2 regions of the Oceanobacillus sp. CF4.6 genome follow, and region 1 is predicted to be linked to the other one. Evidence: predicted binding sites of a transcription regulator. Region 1 holds the regulator's gene; the other holds the start of a gene.
The links. The regulator Rex, encoded in region 1, represses fermentation and respiration genes when NADH is low (regulators of the CRP and FNR family bind a similar motif). The targets are predictions, from matches to a motif close to TTGTGAAATATTTCACAA.
Positions count from the first base shown of each region.

Region 2: the regulator Rex is predicted to act here: its motif matches at 2,453-2,470, upstream of nadC (carboxylating nicotinate-nucleotide diphosphorylase).

Region 1 covers NZ_JBIMEX010000004.1:235,339-246,548, reverse strand. Annotated here, with positions in the region: gene thiL (thiamine-phosphate kinase) at 1-455, shown strand, start outside; gene tsaE (tRNA (adenosine(37)-N6)-threonylcarbamoyltransferase complex ATPase subunit type 1 TsaE) at 465-914, shown strand; gene tsaB (tRNA (adenosine(37)-N6)-threonylcarbamoyltransferase complex dimerization subunit type 1 TsaB) at 926-1,633, shown strand; gene rimI (ribosomal protein S18-alanine N-acetyltransferase) at 1,623-2,075, shown strand; gene tsaD (tRNA (adenosine(37)-N6)-threonylcarbamoyltransferase complex transferase subunit TsaD) at 2,072-3,082, shown strand; gene ACHABU_RS09315 (FtsW/RodA/SpoVE family cell cycle protein) at 3,326-4,498, shown strand; gene ACHABU_RS09310 (ABC-F family ATP-binding cassette domain-containing protein) at 4,558-6,483, opposite strand; gene ACHABU_RS09305 (redox-sensing transcriptional repressor Rex) at 6,638-7,270, shown strand; gene ACHABU_RS09300 (hypothetical protein) at 7,366-8,355, shown strand; gene ACHABU_RS09295 (YdiK family protein) at 8,385-8,582, opposite strand; gene ACHABU_RS09290 (lysostaphin resistance A-like protein) at 8,586-9,290, opposite strand; gene groES (co-chaperone GroES) at 9,544-9,828, shown strand; gene groL (chaperonin GroEL) at 9,897-11,210, shown strand, end outside.
Region 2 covers NZ_JBIMEX010000011.1:26,068-33,212, forward strand. Annotated here, with positions in the region: gene ACHABU_RS15490 (acyl-CoA dehydrogenase family protein) at 1-483, opposite strand, end outside; gene ACHABU_RS15495 (SDR family NAD(P)-dependent oxidoreductase) at 722-1,486, shown strand; gene ACHABU_RS15500 (transcription repressor NadR) at 1,648-2,181, opposite strand; gene nadC (carboxylating nicotinate-nucleotide diphosphorylase) at 2,499-3,344, shown strand; gene ACHABU_RS15510 (TAXI family TRAP transporter solute-binding subunit) at 3,378-4,382, shown strand; gene ACHABU_RS15515 (TRAP transporter permease) at 4,409-6,328, shown strand; partial or broken gene ACHABU_RS15520 (DUF2397 family protein) at 6,526-6,798, shown strand; gene ACHABU_RS15525 (DUF2399 domain-containing protein) at 6,870-7,145, shown strand, end outside.

The DNA.
Region 1 (11,210 bases):
ATCGCGATAATTACATTGAACCTGCTTATTTTGTAAATAAACATCGCATGCCATCGCCTCGCGTTGAGTTCTCAAGCAAATTAAATAACATAACTAGATTAGCATTAAATGATATCAGTGATGGAATTGCAAGTGAAGCCAATGAGATTGCTGAAGCTTCGCGTGTTACAATAACATTAGTAGATGAATTACTTCCTACCAGTACTAATTTTAATCAATTCTCATTAGATTTGCAGTATAAATGGAAATTATACGGTGGAGAAGATTTTGAATTGATGGGCACCGTATCAAAAGAAGAATGGAATGAAGTAAAGCGAATTGCAGAACTGACGAATACAATGGTTTCTGAAATTGGTTATGTTTCTGCAGCAGATCCTGTTGGTCGTGTATTTTTGAAACAAAATCATAACAAGGATATCATTTTAGAGAAAAAAGGTTACACACACTTAAAGTAGGTGGATTAAATGACGAAAATAAAGACAAATACAGAGCGGGAAACAACTTCACTAGCAGGAGAACTTGCCTTGTTGCTTAAGCCTGGTGACGTGATTACACTAGAGGGTGAATTAGGCTCTGGTAAAACAACATTTACAAAAGGACTGGCAAGGGGACTCGGTGTGAAACGAAATATAAGCAGTCCTACTTTTACGATCATAAAAGAATATGAGGGTGAGCTTCCTTTATATCATATGGATGTTTACAGGCTTGAGAATTCTGAAGAAGATATCGGTTTTGATGAGTATTTCGATGGAAATGGCATTAGTGTTGTAGAATGGGCACAGTTTATTGAGGAGTTTTTACCCGATGAACGTTTAAATATTAAAATCAGCTATATTGATGAACATAAGAGAGAACTGGAATTTACACCAACTGGTACTCACTTTAAATGGGTTGTAAATGAATTGATGAGTTAGGAGCAATTTGAATGAATATACTTGCAATAGATACTTCGAATCAGGTACTTGGTGTGTCTATACTGAAAGATGACCAGATCGTTGGAGAAGTAATGACAAATCTCACAAAAAATCATTCCGTAAGATTAATGCCTGCAATTGAAAATTTGATGAATGAGGTGGCCCTAAAACCTGACCAACTGGATAGAATTGTGGTTGCAAAAGGGCCTGGGTCTTATACAGGAGTACGAATTGGCATCTCAACAGCTAAAACAATGGCATGGGCATTAAATATCCCGGTCGTAGGTGTATCGAGCCTGGAAGTACTCGCTTATCAGGGACGGTTCTTTAGTGATTATATCTGTCCTTTTTTTGATGCACGAAGAGGGCTTGTATTTACAGGTTTATATCAGTGGATCGATCATAAACTTGTGAACGTCCTGGAAGAAAAGAATCTATTAATGGATGATGTGTTGAAAGAGCTTGGGATAAAAAAGAAAAGTGTTCTTTTTTTAAGTCCTGACATTTCTATTTATAAAGAAGGAATTCAGCAATCCCTTGGAGAACTTGCCGTTATACCTGAAGGTCCATACCATATACCTCAAGCAGGTCATTTAGGATTGGCTGGTATAACCAAAGAAGCGGATTCCACACATACGTTAACACCTAACTACTTGCGTCTGGCTGAAGCAGAATCAAATTGGTTGAGACAACAAAAGGGAAATAAAAATCATGGCTAAAGTTACGATAAGGAAGATGTTAGTTTTCGATGTAAATCAAGTATTGGATGTGGAACGTGTATCATTTCGGACTCCATGGACAACAGATATTTTCTATCAGGAATTGATTGATAATAAGCATGCGCATTATTTTGTTATGGAGCTGGATGATAAGATTGTTGGTTATATAGGAATTTGGATTGTGATTGATGATGCTCAAATTACGAATGTAGCTATCCTGCCAGATTACCGTGGGAATAAACTTGGTGAAAAGCTTTTTGGCTATACCGTACAGTACGCAGTGAAAATGGGAGTAAAACGGCTTTCTCTGGAAGTTCGGGAGTCCAATAGTCCTGCTCAGGGGTTGTATAAAAAGTTTGGTCTTGTAGCGGGTGGAATTCGCAAAAATTACTATACAGACAATGGGGAAGATGCTATCGTTATGTGGGTGAATTTAATATGAAAACAAATAGATTAATATTAGGAATAGAAACAAGCTGTGATGAAACTGCTGTAGCCATTGTAAAAAATGGAACAGAGATTATTACAAATGTTGTAGCTTCCCAAATTGAAAGTCATAAACGATTTGGCGGGGTAGTACCTGAAATTGCATCCAGACATCATGTGGAGCAAATTACGCTTATACTTGAAGAAGCTTTTCAGGACGCACAGGTGACATGGGATGAAATTGACGCGATTGCAGTGACAGAAGGACCTGGTCTTGTTGGAGCATTACTTGTAGGCGTAAATGCAGCCAAAGCACTTGCATTTGCCAAACAGAAGCCTTTAGTGGGCGTGCATCATATTGCTGGCCATATTTATGCCAATCGATTGGAAAAGGAATTTCAGTTTCCGTTGTTGGCTCTGATTGTGTCAGGTGGGCATACGGAGTTGGTTTTAATGAAAGAACATGGATTATATGAGCTAATTGGAGAAACGCGTGATGATGCAGCTGGAGAAGCTTATGATAAAGTAGCCAGAATGCTTCATTTACCTTATCCGGGCGGCCCGCATATTGACCGATTGGCTGCAATTGGGAAAGAAACAATTGAATTCCCAAGAGCTTGGCTTGAAAACGACAGTTATGACTTTAGTTTCAGTGGATTAAAATCAGCTGTGATTAATAAAATTCACAATGCGAAGCAACGTGGAGAGACGCTGAAAAATGAAGATATCGCTGCAAGCTTCCAGGCTAGTGTTGTAGAAGTCTTAACTGCCAAAACAGTAAAAGCTGCGAAAGAATATAATGTGAAACAGGTGATCGTAGCTGGTGGAGTGGCAGCAAATAAAGGCTTAAGAGAAGAATTGAATTTCGCATTTAGTAAAACAGAAATACCCTTACTAATTCCAGATTTCAAGCTCTGTACAGATAATGCTGCCATGATCGCTGCTGCTGGAACAATTGCCTATGACCAAGGAAGACGTTCAGGGCTAGATCTGAATGCAAATGCATCGTTACTATTAAAGTAATCCACAGGTTATACACAGGGGTGTGGATATTTTACTAGGATAACTGTAAAATATAGATTTTCATTGTGGGTAAAAGTTGTTGATAAAATGATGTAACCCTGTGGATAATGTGTATAAGTTTGTTAATAACCTTAAGTATAGCTAATTAATTGATGAAAAGGCTGTGGATATCTCTGATTTATCCACGACGTATCTGTAAAAAAGCAATGGAATGAACAGGAAAGAAATTTGGGTGATGCTGTAATGAATAAAAAACAATCGTATTATATGCAAACGGATTTAATATTTTTATTTACTTTGTTCGTCTGTGTTAGTTTGCTTGCCATTTTTAATGCACAGCAGCTGGAACAGTATGAAGGTGAAAACTTTGTTCTAAAGCAGATTTTATGGTTCACTGCTGGAGCTTTTATCGTAGCAGCTATCCAATTTCTTGACTTGGAACAACTCTATAAAGCAAGTGTGTATATATATGGAACGAGCATTTTGGTACTTATCGTATTGTTGATAAGTCCTGAATCAATAGCAAGGACTATCAATGGGGCAAAAAGCTGGTTTACTTTGCCGGGATTGTCATTGCAACCAGCAGAGTTTACTAAAATAACGACTATTTTATTTATGGCTGCTGTGATCAGTAAGCATAAATCAAAGTTTGAAGTAAGCAACCTTAAAAGTGATGCCTATTTATTAGTTAAAATACTTATTCTTACTGCTGTACCTGTATCCTTGATTCTGCTGCAACCCGACTTTGGAACAGCAATGGTATATCTGTTCATTGCGGGTATGATGATTATATTATCCGGCATTAACTGGAAAATAATTACGAGCTTAATCGTTGTCATTTCTACGGTGTCTGCTGCAGTGATTGGTTTTGTTATAAAATTTCCAGTACTGGCACAGGAAGTTCTCGGAATTCGTCAATACCAGGTTAATCGTATTCTGACTTGGTTTGATCCAACGCAACAGTCCAGTGACGCAACATACCATTTTGACCGCGCATATATGGCACTGGGTTCTGGACAGTTATTTGGCAAAGGAATGGGAAGTCTTGAAGTTAATTACCCCGAGGCACATACGGATTTTATATTCTCTGTAATTGGGGAGAGCTTCGGCTTCATTGGAAGTGCCATTGTTATATTTTTGTACTTTATGCTTTTGTATAAGCTTGTCACATTAGGGCTGAGCATATTTAAGTATTCGTCATTTGGTACGTATTTTTGTTTTGGATTTTTGAGTCTTCTATTAATCCACGTTTTTCAAAATATTGGAATGACCTTGGGGGTTATGCCGATTACCGGGATTCCATTGTTATTAATCAGCTATGGAGGGAGTTCCATCTTATCCACAATGATCGGGTTAGGTATTGTGTATCGGGTGGCAGTAGAGAACACCATTCAAAACGATTATTTATTTAAATAGAAAAACAGCAGTATCATTTAAGATACTGCTGTTTTTCTATTTTTAACTGTTTCATCGTTTTAGAGGTTCTCTTGAAGAGAAGTCCATTCTTCCATTAAATGCTCAGCTTCTTGTTTTGTGCTGCTTACTTTCTGGGTAAGTTCCAATGATTTTTCATGGTCCTGATATATTTCAGGTTTTGTCATTTCCTCTTCCATTTCGGAAATTTCCAATTCCAAACGCTCAATCATTTCCTCAAGGTCAGCAATCCGACGCTCTGTTTTCCGTTTTTCACTTTGCTGTTGCTTTCCTTCTTTAAAACTCAGCTTTTTATTTTCGGCTGCTGGCCCAATTTCCTTTTCCTGCTGAAGTCGTTTTAATTCTGCTTCTTCTTCCTTTTTTTCCAAGTAGTAGTCATAGTCTCCAAGATACATTGAAATGCCGTTTCGTTGCATTTCAGCAACCTGATCGGCAATTTTATTGATGAAATAGCGATCATGCGAGACGAATATAATGGTTCCGGGAAAATCATTAAGAGCAGCTTCAAGAACCTCTTTGCTATCAATATCCAAATGGTTTGTTGGTTCATCCAAAATAAGCAGATTCGCTTTTTGCATTTTTAATTTTGCGAGAGCAAGTCGGGCCTTTTCTCCACCACTTAATGTGTGAACCGGTTTAAGGACATCTTCACCAGAAAATAGAAAATTCCCGAGAATGGTTCGAATATCTTTTTCATTAATTGTAGGGTAATCATCCCATAATTCCTGTAGAAGGCTTTTTGATGAGTCAAGCTCTGCTTGTTCCTGATCATAATAACCAATTTGGACATTGGTGCCGATTTGGATCGACCCACGATCAGACTTTAGGTTACCTAATATAGCTTTTAATAAAGTTGTCTTACCAACTCCATTTGGACCTACGAGTGCGATGCGTTCGCCACGATTTACATGTAATTTAATATCGGAGAAAATAGGTTCCTGTTCATTTTCATAACTTAGACGCAGTTGATCTATATTTAAAACGTCATTTCCGCTTCTTTTTTCAATCTGAAAGGAAAAGGATGCCGAAGATTCATCTCCAGGTGGACGGTCAAGTCGATCCATTTTTTCGAGCTGCTTTCTCCGGCTTTGCGCTCTTTTTGTAGTAGAAGCTCGGACAATATTTCGTTGTACGAAGTCCTCCAATTTCTTTATTTCTGTTTGCTGCTTTTCAAATTCCTTTAATTCCTGTTCGTAATTTAAAGCCTTTTTCTCCAAATACTTACTATAGCTTCCATGATATTTACTCGTTTTGTGCCGTGCAATTTCATAAACAATGGAAACCGTCTTGTCTAGAAAATAGCGATCATGCGAAACGATGACAATGGCACCAGGATAGTTAACTAAATAATTTTCCAGCCAGGAAAGCGTATCGATATCCAGGTGGTTCGTTGGCTCATCCAAAATCAACAGTTGCGGTTTTTGCAGTAAGAGTTTCCCCAATGCCAGTCGTGTCTTTTGGCCACCGCTTAGCTCCATGATTGGTGTATTGAAATCATAATCAAAGAAATTCAACCCTGTCAGAACAGTCTTTATGTCTGATTCATACGTGTACCCTCCGCCAGTTTGATAAGCCAGCTGAAGTTTATCATAATCCTGAAGTAACTTTTCATAGTCTTCCCCCGCTAAATTAGAAGCATTTTCCATGTCCTTTTCCAACGAATGAAGCTTGCTTTCCTGAAGCCTTAGATGCGAGAATACCTCCATCATTTCATCCCAAATGGTTTTACCTGACTCCAGTGTCATATGCTGGGAGAGATAGCCGAATGTAAGGTCTTTAGGTTTAAAGAAATCTCCCTCATCATAGGATAATTCACCAGCCATAATCTTTAGCAATGTCGATTTCCCGGCACCGTTTCTTCCTACAATGGCGACACGATCATTATCTTTTATTTCTAGTTTAATATTTGATAAAATTTCTTCAGCACCGAAGGATTTTGAAAGGCCGTTTAATTGCATTAATATCATAAATATTCACCCCATCCTTCATAGTGTATCTTATAGTTAATTAAGTAAGCAACTCAGGTTGTGAAAAATATCACGACTTCTTTCTGGATTTCTGTTAAAATGGAATAGGATACGTTTATATCATTTACTATAGGATCGAAAAGAGGAACGTTTAATGGACCAAAATAAAATTCCACAAGCTACTGCAAAGCGCTTGCCACTATACTATCGTTTTCTGAATAACTTAAATCAGCAAGGTAAAAAAAGAGTTTCATCCAAAGAATTAAGTGAAGCAGTAAAAGTTGATTCTGCTACAATTAGAAGAGACTTCTCTTATTTCGGTGCACTAGGCAAAAAGGGTTATGGTTACAATGTCGAGTACTTACTAGGTTTTTTTAGAAGTACATTGGACCAAAACGAAGTTACAGAAGTGGCTTTAATTGGTGTAGGTAACCTTGGTACAGCATTCCTAAATTATAATTTCATGAAAAATAATAACATCCGCATTACAATGGCATTCGATGCTGACCGTGAAAAAGTAGGTACCGATATTGGTGGGATACCCGTTTATCATGTCGACGATCTCGATGAAAAATTGAATCATATTAAAGTTGCTATCTTAACCATACCAGCTATTGAAGCGGATTCAATTGCCAATAAACTGGTAGAAAAGGGGATAACTGGAATCCTTAACTTTACACCTGCGAGGATAACCGTCCCTAAAAGGATTCGCGTACATCATATTGATCTGGCTGTCGAATTGCAGGCACTCGTATATTTTCTGAAACACTATTCACTTGATAAATAATAATAATGCTATTGAAATGTAATTATTTCGATGGCTTTATTTTTTTGCAAATTGGAGTATATCTAATTATCTAATGAAAGATGGGAGAATTTTTTATGAAGAAATTGGGGCGCTTTGGTATATCCACTATTTTATTTATTTTTATTTCATTCGTCTTTTCAGCATGTTCAGAAGATGAAAGTATACAAGAATCGTCTGATAAATCCGTTCGTGCAGAGATGGAGGAAGATACGGAAGAAGATTTGCAGGAAAATCTCCCTGAAGACGAGGTATTATTTACAGTGATTGAGAATAATGTAAATGCACTTACAAATGGAAACCAAAATGAATATAAGAATACGGTACATAGTGAGTCACCTGTATATGATCAAACTGTAGATACAATGAAACAATTATCTCCTTATCAATTGGATATGGAGCTTTCCGGTCTTTCTGTAGAAGAAAAGACGGAAGAAGAGGCAAGGGTTTCTTTTACCCAGACAACGATAAAGATGGAAGGATCCGAATTTCAAAACAATAAAACTTCAGGGATACATGTATTAAAAAATGAAAATGGGAATTGGAAAATCTATCAGACAGAAGTCGAAGAAGTAATTACACTTGATGAAGATGTCTTATCTGAAGAAGTAACGATGGAAGGGGAATATACGGATTACATTACCAATCTGAAAACTCCATTTGATGATGGTGGGTGGACGCTCGGGAACTATCAGGAAGCAGAAGGCGAAGCGATTGCAGAGTATCTGCCATCTAATGAGGACTTCAGTAATTTAACGGAATTATTAACCATTCATTATTATCAAGATGGAAATCATCACATAGGCATAGAAAATTTCCTTTCTGAAATGGAGAACAATCTTACCGAAGTGAGTACAGGTAGCTTAGAATTCAACAGATTAGAACAATCATCAGAGGAAGGGATAATTGAATTCGCTTTAACTGATGATGAGGTACTGTTCGATCAGGAAGAGGTTGTGAGGGTATTCATAAAAGAAAATGACTTGTTTGCTTTACGGTATACGACATTGGAAAAAAAGATAGATAACAAAAAAGCGTGGATCGATATGCTAAAAGATATACAGTGAATAAGTAAAAGGAGCAGAATATTATCATTCTACTCCTTTTTATTTTTGGACTTAAAATATTGTGTCAGCAGTTTAAAGACTACCCAGAAATCCATGGCTGCAACTGCAGCGAAGATAAGCGTAACCGGATTCCAAAGCGTTTCCCCTTTACTTTGAATTGCAATGTAAATAAATGTCGTACCCATCAGCGTGTATATGAATGCTTTGATTAATAATGATTTACCCATTAATTATCCTCCAATGAAAATTGTTTGTAATTGGTCCAGTTGATGTTGAATTTCCTCTGGAGTCAGTGAATACTGTGCAAGAACAACCATCGTATTCATTCCAGCGTGAACGATAATTGGCACTAGAATCCGCTTCGTTTTTACATATAGAAATGCGAATACAAAGCCCATCGAAGCATAAATTAAGATGTGTTGCGGTTCACCATGGATGAATCCGAAGATAAGTGCGGAAAGCAGCCCGGCAAAAAAGAAATTCATTCGTTTATAAAAAGTACCGAATATGATTTTACGAAAAATTAATTCTTCCAGTATTGGTGCAATAATTGCTGGGATTAGCATAAATAATGGAGCGGCACGGGTAATATCCATAATCTGTTGCGTGTTCGCTGAACCTGGATCTATACCAAGCACTTCCATTTCAATTGTAGCTGCAATACCTTGAGCGAATAAAGCCATAAATATACCAAGCACAGACCAAAGAATGACGGTACCTGTAGTGGCAGCATTTCGGGCACTTTGCATTTGCATATCTGGTTTCATTATAAACAGGATTACTACAAGACCAGCAATAAAGCTAAAGATGGTCCAATAAACAACAGCATCAAAAGCAGAAATCGGAAATAAGTTTAAAAGCAAAGGGGCTCCGAGGATGCCTGAAAATTGAACAATAATATAAGTGAGAATTACGTACCAGTATCTTCTAGCCAAATGAATGTCTCCTTTAATTACTTTCTACATTTACATATCACCCATTCTAACATAACTTGGATGATGAATTATAATCGTATGTCTTACTTTAAAATCATCTTCTTTATTTATATTATTAAAAATATGGAAAAATAAAACATACTTTGCTTGCATTTTTCGGATGGATTAATTATTATATGAGTAGGAGTTAGCACTCAATGTATTAGAGTGCTAATAAACTAAAAATTGATATGGAATTAAGGAGGCATTCTACATGATTAAACCACTAGGAGATCGTGTTGTTATCGAACTTGTTGAACAAGAAGAAACAACTGCAAGCGGAATCGTACTTCCAGATTCGGCACAGGAAAAGCCGCAAGAAGGTCGCGTTGTTGCAGTAGGAACTGGTCGAGTAACTGAAAATGGAGAAAAAGTAGCACTTGAAGTTTCTGAAGGTGACGTTATTATTTTCTCTAAATTTGCTGGTACCGAAGTAAAACACCAAGGTGCAGAATACTTAATTCTTCGTGAAAATGACATTTTAGCTGTAGTTAGCTAATAAAAACATAAAATTAACTACTTATTTAAATAAATTAATCATGATTTTATCAAAGGAGGAATTTTCTTATGGCTAAAGATATAAAATTTAGTGAAGATGCACGTGGTTCGATGCTTCGCGGTGTTGATACATTAGCAAACGCTGTCAAAGTAACTTTAGGACCAAAAGGGCGTAACGTTGTTTTAGATAAAAAATTCGGTTCACCACTAATTACAAATGATGGTGTAACGATTGCTAAAGAAATCGAGCTTGAAGATGCTTTTGAAAATATGGGAGCACAACTTGTATCTGAAGTTGCATCGAAAACAAACGATGTAGCTGGTGATGGTACTACTACAGCAACTGTACTTGCACAAGCAATGATCCATGAAGGTTTGAAAAACGTTACAGCTGGTGCAAACCCTGTCGGTATTCGCCGTGGTATTGAAAAGGCCGTTGCAACTGCTGTTGAAGAGTTAAAAGCAATTTCACAACCAGTTCAAAACAAAGAGTCTATCGCACAAATTGCATCTATCTCTGCATCTGATGATGAAGTTGGTAGCCTAATTGCTGAAGCGATGGAACGTGTTGGTAATGATGGTGTTATAACAATTGAGGAATCTAAAGGCTTCAACACAGAATTAGAAGTTGTTGAAGGGATGCAATTTGATCGTGGATACTCTTCTCCATACATGGTTACGGATCAAGATAAAATGGAAGCAGTTTTAGAAGATCCATATATCTTAATTACAGACAAGAAAATCGGTAACATCCAAGAAGTATTACCAGTACTTGAGCAAGTCGTACAACAAGGTAAACCACTTCTATTAATTGCTGAAGATGTGGAAGGCGAAGCACTTGCAACATTAGTTGTAAACAAACTTCGTGGAACATTCAATGCGGTAGCTGTTAAAGCTCCAGGATTCGGTGACCGTCGTAAAGCAATGCTTGAAGACATCGCTATCTTAACTGGTGCAGAGGTTATCACTGAGGATCTTGGATTTGATCTTAAGTCTGCAACAATCGAACAATTAGGCCGTGCTTCTAAAGTTGTTGTAACAAAAGAAAACACGACTGTCGTTGAAGGTGCTGGAAGCCCTGAAGCAATAAGCGGACGTGTTGCACAAATTCGTGCACAAGCAGAAGAAACAACTTCTGAATTCGATAAAGAAAAATTACAAGAGCGTCTTGCTAAATTATCTGGTGGTGTAGCAGTAGTTAAAGTTGGAGCTGCAACAGAAACAGAATTGAAAGAACGCAAACTACGTATCGAGGATGCATTGAACTCTACTCGTGCGGCAGTAGAAGAAGGCTTCGTATCCGGTGGTGGTACAGCGCTAATCAACGTTTACAACAAAGTAAACGAACTAAAACTAGTAGGTGACGAAGCAACTGGTGTGAAA
Region 2 (7,145 bases), on a different contig from region 1:
GAGGGTGGTGAATGTTTTTCTACCATTAATTACCCATCCATCATTGACTTCTTTTGCAAAGGTTTCCGGTTTGCCACCACGAGTGGGGCTTCCAGCAGCAGGCTCTGAGGCAGCATTATTTAGGAGCGCCCCTGTTTGGGCGACATCACGGGCAATTGCTTCATACGTTTCCTTCTGCCAGATTTGATTTTCTCCAAGATGTTTCATGATTCCCATATGCCATCCAATCGAAAGTGCTGTTGAACCATCCGCCTTTCCGATAATTTCCTGAAATTGAAGCATATCCAATAATGAAATTCCAGCGCCACCATATTCTTTTGGCACCGTTAATGCCGGGTAACCGATTCCTTTTAAGTCCTCGAAATTTTCAAAAGGAAATGAGCCATCTTCATCGTGCTGCCGTGCACGACTTGCAAAGGCTTCTACCGTTTTTATTAAAAGGCTTACTTGTTCTTCCTTCATTTCTAACTCTGTTAATTTCATTAGGAACCTCCTACGTTTGATTTCATTAATCATATCAATAAAGTTGGATTTATACGCTTATTATTTCATTAAACAAGGATAGTTTCAATTGGAATCGCTTAACACCATTCGACAAATATCGGGGAGTGACAGGCACTATTGTGTTTAATATTTCGAAATGTTTGTAAAAAGGCAGCGCTTACAGTATGCTGTTGGTAGTTACAAAAGGACAGTTAATTACTAAAAGGAGGAGATTTAAATGGAAGATAAAGTAGTATTGATCACTGGTGGAGCTGGTGGTATTGGACAAGCAACGGCACAGCTTTTTTTAAATAATGGCGCAAAAGTAGTGTTGATTGATATTAATCAGGAAGCCCTTGATAAAGCAAAGACTTCTTTGAAAGCTGATAGTAATAAGATTATGACTCTTAAAGCGAATGTAACAGATGAAGAAGATGTTAAAAACTATGTGCGACAAACTGTGGAAGCCTTTGGAAAAATTGATGTTTTCTTCAACAATGCAGGAATCAATGGACCATTTACACAGATTAAGGATTTGGAAAAAGAAAAATTTGAACAAATTCTTAGTATTAACGTAACTGGCGTATTTCTAGGACTAAAACATGTAATAAAACAGATGGAGATCCAAGGCTATGGCAGCATCATTAATACCGCATCAAATGCAGCATATATTGGTTCAGCTGGTATGGCTGGATATATTGCTTCCAAGCATGCGGTAGCAGGAATAACAAAAACTGCTGCACTTGAAGCAGCTTCGAGTGGAATTCGTGTCAATGCTGTTGCACCAGCAGCGATTGACACACAGATGCTTGCAGATATTCAGAACAATATTACACCAGGTGAGCCAGAAACTTCAGGAGAAGCAATCAAACAGGGAATACCAGTTGGACGCTTCGGTTCGCCAAATGAAGTTGCTCAAGTTGTACTGTTCCTTGCATCTGATAATGCATCGTTCGTGAATGGCTCCTTGTATAATGTTGATGGAGGCATGCAGGCAGATTAATAGATTATCACAAATAAAAGAGATGAAATCACATGGCTGTGGTTTCATCTCTTTTCGATATAACTGAATTTTTTGAAGAGAGGATAATCTGTCTATCATTCGACAAATTTCACCAAATTCCGGGGAGTGACAGGCACTGTTCGGTTTTTGGGGATGGCGGTTTAGATGAGGATGCCGGCTTTTTTTAAGTCGGCACAGGCTGCTTCAATTTTGTCGGTAGCGTCGGCTTCAATGGTGTGCAGATGTACACCGTCTGTTAGGGATGATAAATAGGAGGCACCAGCTGTGTGAATTTTCTCGACGAATTGGTCCGCTTCTCTTCGGTTGCTGACCCGAATCGATGCAGTCAAATCACCGTAGACAGCATGCTCAACCTTAACATCCTTAATCGTAACGCCATGGTCGACGATGAGATAGAGTTCATCCAGCGTTTGTTCGTCACCATGTTTACAGGCGATTACCTTCTGTTCTAAAGAATCATTTTTATCATCGTTTAAATAAAGGTACCCCTGGCTTGTTGCGATGATCGGCTCATTTTTTGCTTTTAAAATGGAAACGTCTTGAACGATCACCTGTCTGGAGACATTGGTTTCTTTGGCGAAATCACTGCCGCTGATTGGCTTTTTTGCTTCTTTCAGCTTGGTTATAATCAGTTGCTGTCTATTAGCAGAAGACATTTTCTTCTCCGTTTTCATATAGAAACCACCTCAATAAAATTTTCACGTGATGCGAATCGTTTTGCTTTCACCATAGCATAAATACGCAACACGTCAATGATAGCAGGTATCCGTTTGTAAAGGACCCTACATACGAAATTTAATACTTGATAATATATTAATTCTATGTAAATATAGATGTCAAGACAGGTGACTTACCAAATTAGAATTCTTTAACTTTACCACTAGATACATAGAAAAAATAAGGCCTATATGATTAAAAATAAACAAGCGTACCTTCATACCCTTAATGTGAAAAACATCACAATCACAATTACATAAAAGGAGAAATAAACATGAACATATTAAAACTGCGCAAAGCACTCGAGTCTTTTTTATTAGAAGATATCGGTGATCAGGATATAACGAGCGAGGCGATTTTTCCGGAAACTCAAACAGGAAAAGGGGTATTCATCGCCAAAGAGACAGGGACATTATCCGGCTTAGCCATTATAAAAGAAGCATACCATCTGATCGAACCACAAATGGAAATCAAGCTTCATTTTAAAGACGGTGAGAAGGTTCAACCGCTCGATACCATTGCAGAAGTATATGGCCCTGTTCGCCATTTGTTAACGGGAGAACGGGTCATCTTAAATTTGCTACAACGAATGAGTGGAATTGCAACGATGACGAATCAAGCAATCGAAACATTGAATGATTCAACGATACATCTTTGTGATACTAGAAAAACAATGCCAGGTTTGCGCATGCTGGATAAATATGCGGTCATCACTGGTGGAGGAAAAAATCATCGCAATGGATTATATGACGGTGTGATGATTAAGGATAATCATATTTCATATTGTGGATCAATAACGAAAGCAGTTGAAAAAGCACGAGCAGCAGTTGGTCATATGGTAAAAATCGAAGTCGAAACGGAAAACAAGGAAGAAGTAATGGAAGCGATAGCTGCAGGCGCAGACGTTATTATGTTCGATAATCGCAGTCCAGAAGAAGTTAAGGAATTTGCAGCAATGGTCCCAAGCACCATTGTCACGGAAGCTTCAGGTGGGATTATGATGGAAAAACTAGCAACTTATGCAAATACCGGTGTTCATTATATTTCATTAGGAGCATTAACGCATTCGGTGAAGGCATTAGATATTAGTTTGCAAGTTCAAGAGGGAAAGAAAAAGTAACTTATCGCAGTAATGAGTAGGGGGGAGAAATTCGTGAATAAAAATAGATACATGGCTATAGCTATCATGCTCGGAATTGTTTTCTTGGCAGCTTGCGGAAGTGAATCTGTTTCAAATACGAACGGTTCAAAGGATTCCATCGAAACAACGATCATTGGTGGACGTACTGGTGGAGCCTGGTCTGTATTTGCAGAGGGGATTGCTGAATCCATCCGCCGGGAAAACGATGGTGCTATTGTTACAGTGGAGCCGGGCAGCATTGTGGAAAACCCACCAGCTGTCGGAACGGCTGTCGTGCCATATGGCTTGTCCTATGCGATGACTTCCTATGCCGCATACAGCGGAGAGGAACCATATTCAGAGGCTTACACCAATCTTCGGGCTGTAAGTGTTGTCATACCATCTAACTATTATCAATTCATTGTTACCGCAGATACACCGTATGAATCGATTGCTGAAATTGCCCGACAGCAAGCACCGATTCGATTAGCGGTCGATCAACAAGGCTCAGCAGGGGAAATTATAACGCGAGCAATTTTACAGGAATATGGAGTTACCTATGAAGATATCCATTCCTGGGGAGGATCGATAGATTATTTATCCGGATCGAAAACATTTGAAATGATGGCAGATCATCGAATGGATGCAACCGGTGATGCAGTATCAGCACCGTCCGGAGATATAATTGAGGCTTCCACTACGATGAAGTTGAAAATGCTCGCACTGGATCAGGAAACGATTCAGGCAGTATCGGAAGAACTAGGTATGGAATCTGGCACCATTAAAGCTAACACATATGCTTTTATGGAAGAGGATATCGACACAATAAGTACACCGGCTATCCTTATCACCCATAAAGATGTCCCAGAGGATGAAGTCTATCAAATGACGAAATCGATTTATGAAAATATGGATTATCTTGGAAATGTGCATGAGGAATTCAAAAATTTAACAGAAGAGAAGATGATGGATGTTGGCAATGTTCCCCTACATCCGGGCGCTGAAAAATTTTTCCGGGAAAAGGGATTGCTGGAATAACTTTTCCAAAAAGGAGTCGTAGCACAGTGGACATCAAGACATTTTTAACCGGCTGGTTTGTGGAAGGGTATAAACGCAACCTATCAAGCAATCCTATGAAAATCTTTTCCATAATCGCATGCATTTTATCGGTATACCAGATTTGGTCTGTCGTTTGGGGGAATTTGGATCCACTTAATCAAATGGCGATCCATCTTGCTTTCATCCTGGCACTTACTTTTTTGCTTTATGGCTATTCGAAAAAGGATGGTATAAAAAGGCAGGCACCTAGCGTAATGGATTATCTTTTCGTACTGTTGTCTCTTGGCGCAGGAATTTATTTTACGATACATGCAGAACGAATTGCAACGAGGATTCCAATTATGAATCCGTTAAATGGACTGGACATCTTTTTCGGGCTCGTGTTTGTGCTGTTAACGATTGAAGCGGCGCGCAGAACAATTGGTTTTCCAATTATAGTCATTGTATTTATTGGGGCAGCTTATGCTCTTGGCGGTCATCATTTAACTGGTCTGCTAAGTCATAGGGAACTGTCTGTCGTTGAATTCATTGATGAACTGACCTATAGCTTTAATGGGCTATGGGGGTCTCCAATTTCCGTAGCTGCAACGTTTGTATTCATGTTCATGTTATTCGGGTCCTTTTTGCAAAAATCAGGTGCAGGAGAATTTTTCTTTAACATTTCTTCGGCAATCGCAGGAAGAACGCGAGGGGGATCTGCCAAAGTTGCTGTGCTTACGAGTGCATTTTTCGGCTCGATTTCAGGAAGTCCAACAGCAAATGTTGTGACAACCGGACATTTTACCATTCCGGTTAGTAAAAAATCTGGATATCCGCCAACAATTGCAGCTGCAGTGGAAGCAGCTGCGTCTACGGGAGGAAGCATTTTGCCGCCAATTATGGGCTCATCTGCTTTCTTAATGGCTGCTGTTACCCAAATGTCGTACGGGTCAATTGTGATTGCTGCGCTTATCCCAGGTGTTTTATACTATGTCTCTTTGCTTGCAATGGTCCATTTTGAAGCAATGCGTCTAGACTTACCACGGCCGGCCAAAGCCGATGTTCCTAAGTTAACGAAAGTTTTGAAGAAAGGTTGGTTTTATTTTATTCCAATCACCGTTCTGATATTTTTCTTGATGCAAGGTTACAGTGCTTCCAGAACAGGGTTTTATGGAATTTTAGCTGTTATAGTTGTCAGCTGGTTCCGTAAAGAAAATCGGATGGGTATGACGAAAATAGTTGCCTCCATGGTAGATGGGGCTAAATCCTCTATATCAGTTACAACAGCATGTGGGGCAGCTGGGCTTGTCATTGCAGGAATCATGACGACCGGACTTGGAGGGAAATTAACGAGTATTGTACTTGGATTAACGGATGGTTTACTATTTCCAACATTACTATTGGTGATGCTAATCTGTATTATCCTTGGAATGGGCATGCCAGTGGCAGCAGCGTATATCTTAACCGCCATGCTTGCTGCACCTGCGCTGATTGAATTAGGTGTAACGACAATGGCAGCTCATTTATTTATTGTTTATTTTTCCATCTTTTCAGCGATTACACCGCCTGTTGCAGTGGCCGCCTATGCAGCAGCCGGAATTGCAGATGCGAATCCGAACCGAGTGGGAATGGAAGCTTTAAAACTGGGTATTGTAGGGTTCGTCGTTCCATTTATGTTTGTCCTAGATCCAGCGCTCCTGATGGATGGCACTGTGGTTGAGGTTCTTTTAGCATTCCTGACAGCAACCATCGGCGTGATCGCACTTGGTGCTGGTGCAATTGGATGGTTACGTACGAGAACGACGATTCCAGAACGCATATTGCTAATCACAAGCGGAGCATTGTCCATGTATGCGAGCCTTCTAACAAGTGGAGTCGGATTAGCAATTATTGTCCTCGTATTCTTCATGCAACATAGAAGAAAAACAGCACTAAGTATCGCATAGCAATCAGTGCCTGTCACTCCCCGAATATTGTCAAATATTGTCGAAAACCGAACAGTGCCTGGCACTGTTCGGTTTTTAGGGTTATATGTTAAAATGGACGTAAGGTAATTATTTTAGCATTGCATAAGTGCGGGCTTTGCGTATACGCCTAAAGGCTTTTCGTATGCTTAGTTTTCTAAGAAATGTGGGTGTTAGTTATGGAAGTAAACGCATTTAAAAAGGTCGTTGAAGCCAGTTACTTAACGGCTGAAAAGGCAAGTACATATCGAGTGATATTGCGATATTTTTATATAGAACACGAACGGATGCGGGAATTTCTTTTTCCGGAAGAAATTTATGCCCATATCCAGGAACAATCCGGTTTTTCAACCTATACAGAAGAACAATTACAGCAAGATCTGGATCAGTTAGTAAAATGGAACAACCTTGTTGCCACACAGGAAATGGGAAGAGCGCGCTCCATTGAGGAGAATATGAATCCATTGGCAGAGTAGGTGGAACAATTCCTGTTCAGCTTTTTACAAGAGATGATTTAGAAACGATTGGTAGTTTCTTCGGTATGTCTGCGGTGCAACTGGAGACAAAGGGCAAAATAGCCTTGATCGATTTTGAAAAGCAATTACAAGAGACACGTTTTGATGGGCTCAATCTGAAGGAGTTGCTTGATGCATATTTTGGTGAGACCATCCGCTCGAAAAAAGAAGTAAAGCAGGAACGGGAAAACAATGTAGCAGATCTTTTTAATGGATTAATTGTACGTCATCCGAAAATTGCATTTTGGTTGGAATATGTGAAAAGAATGCCAGGTGATAGCAGA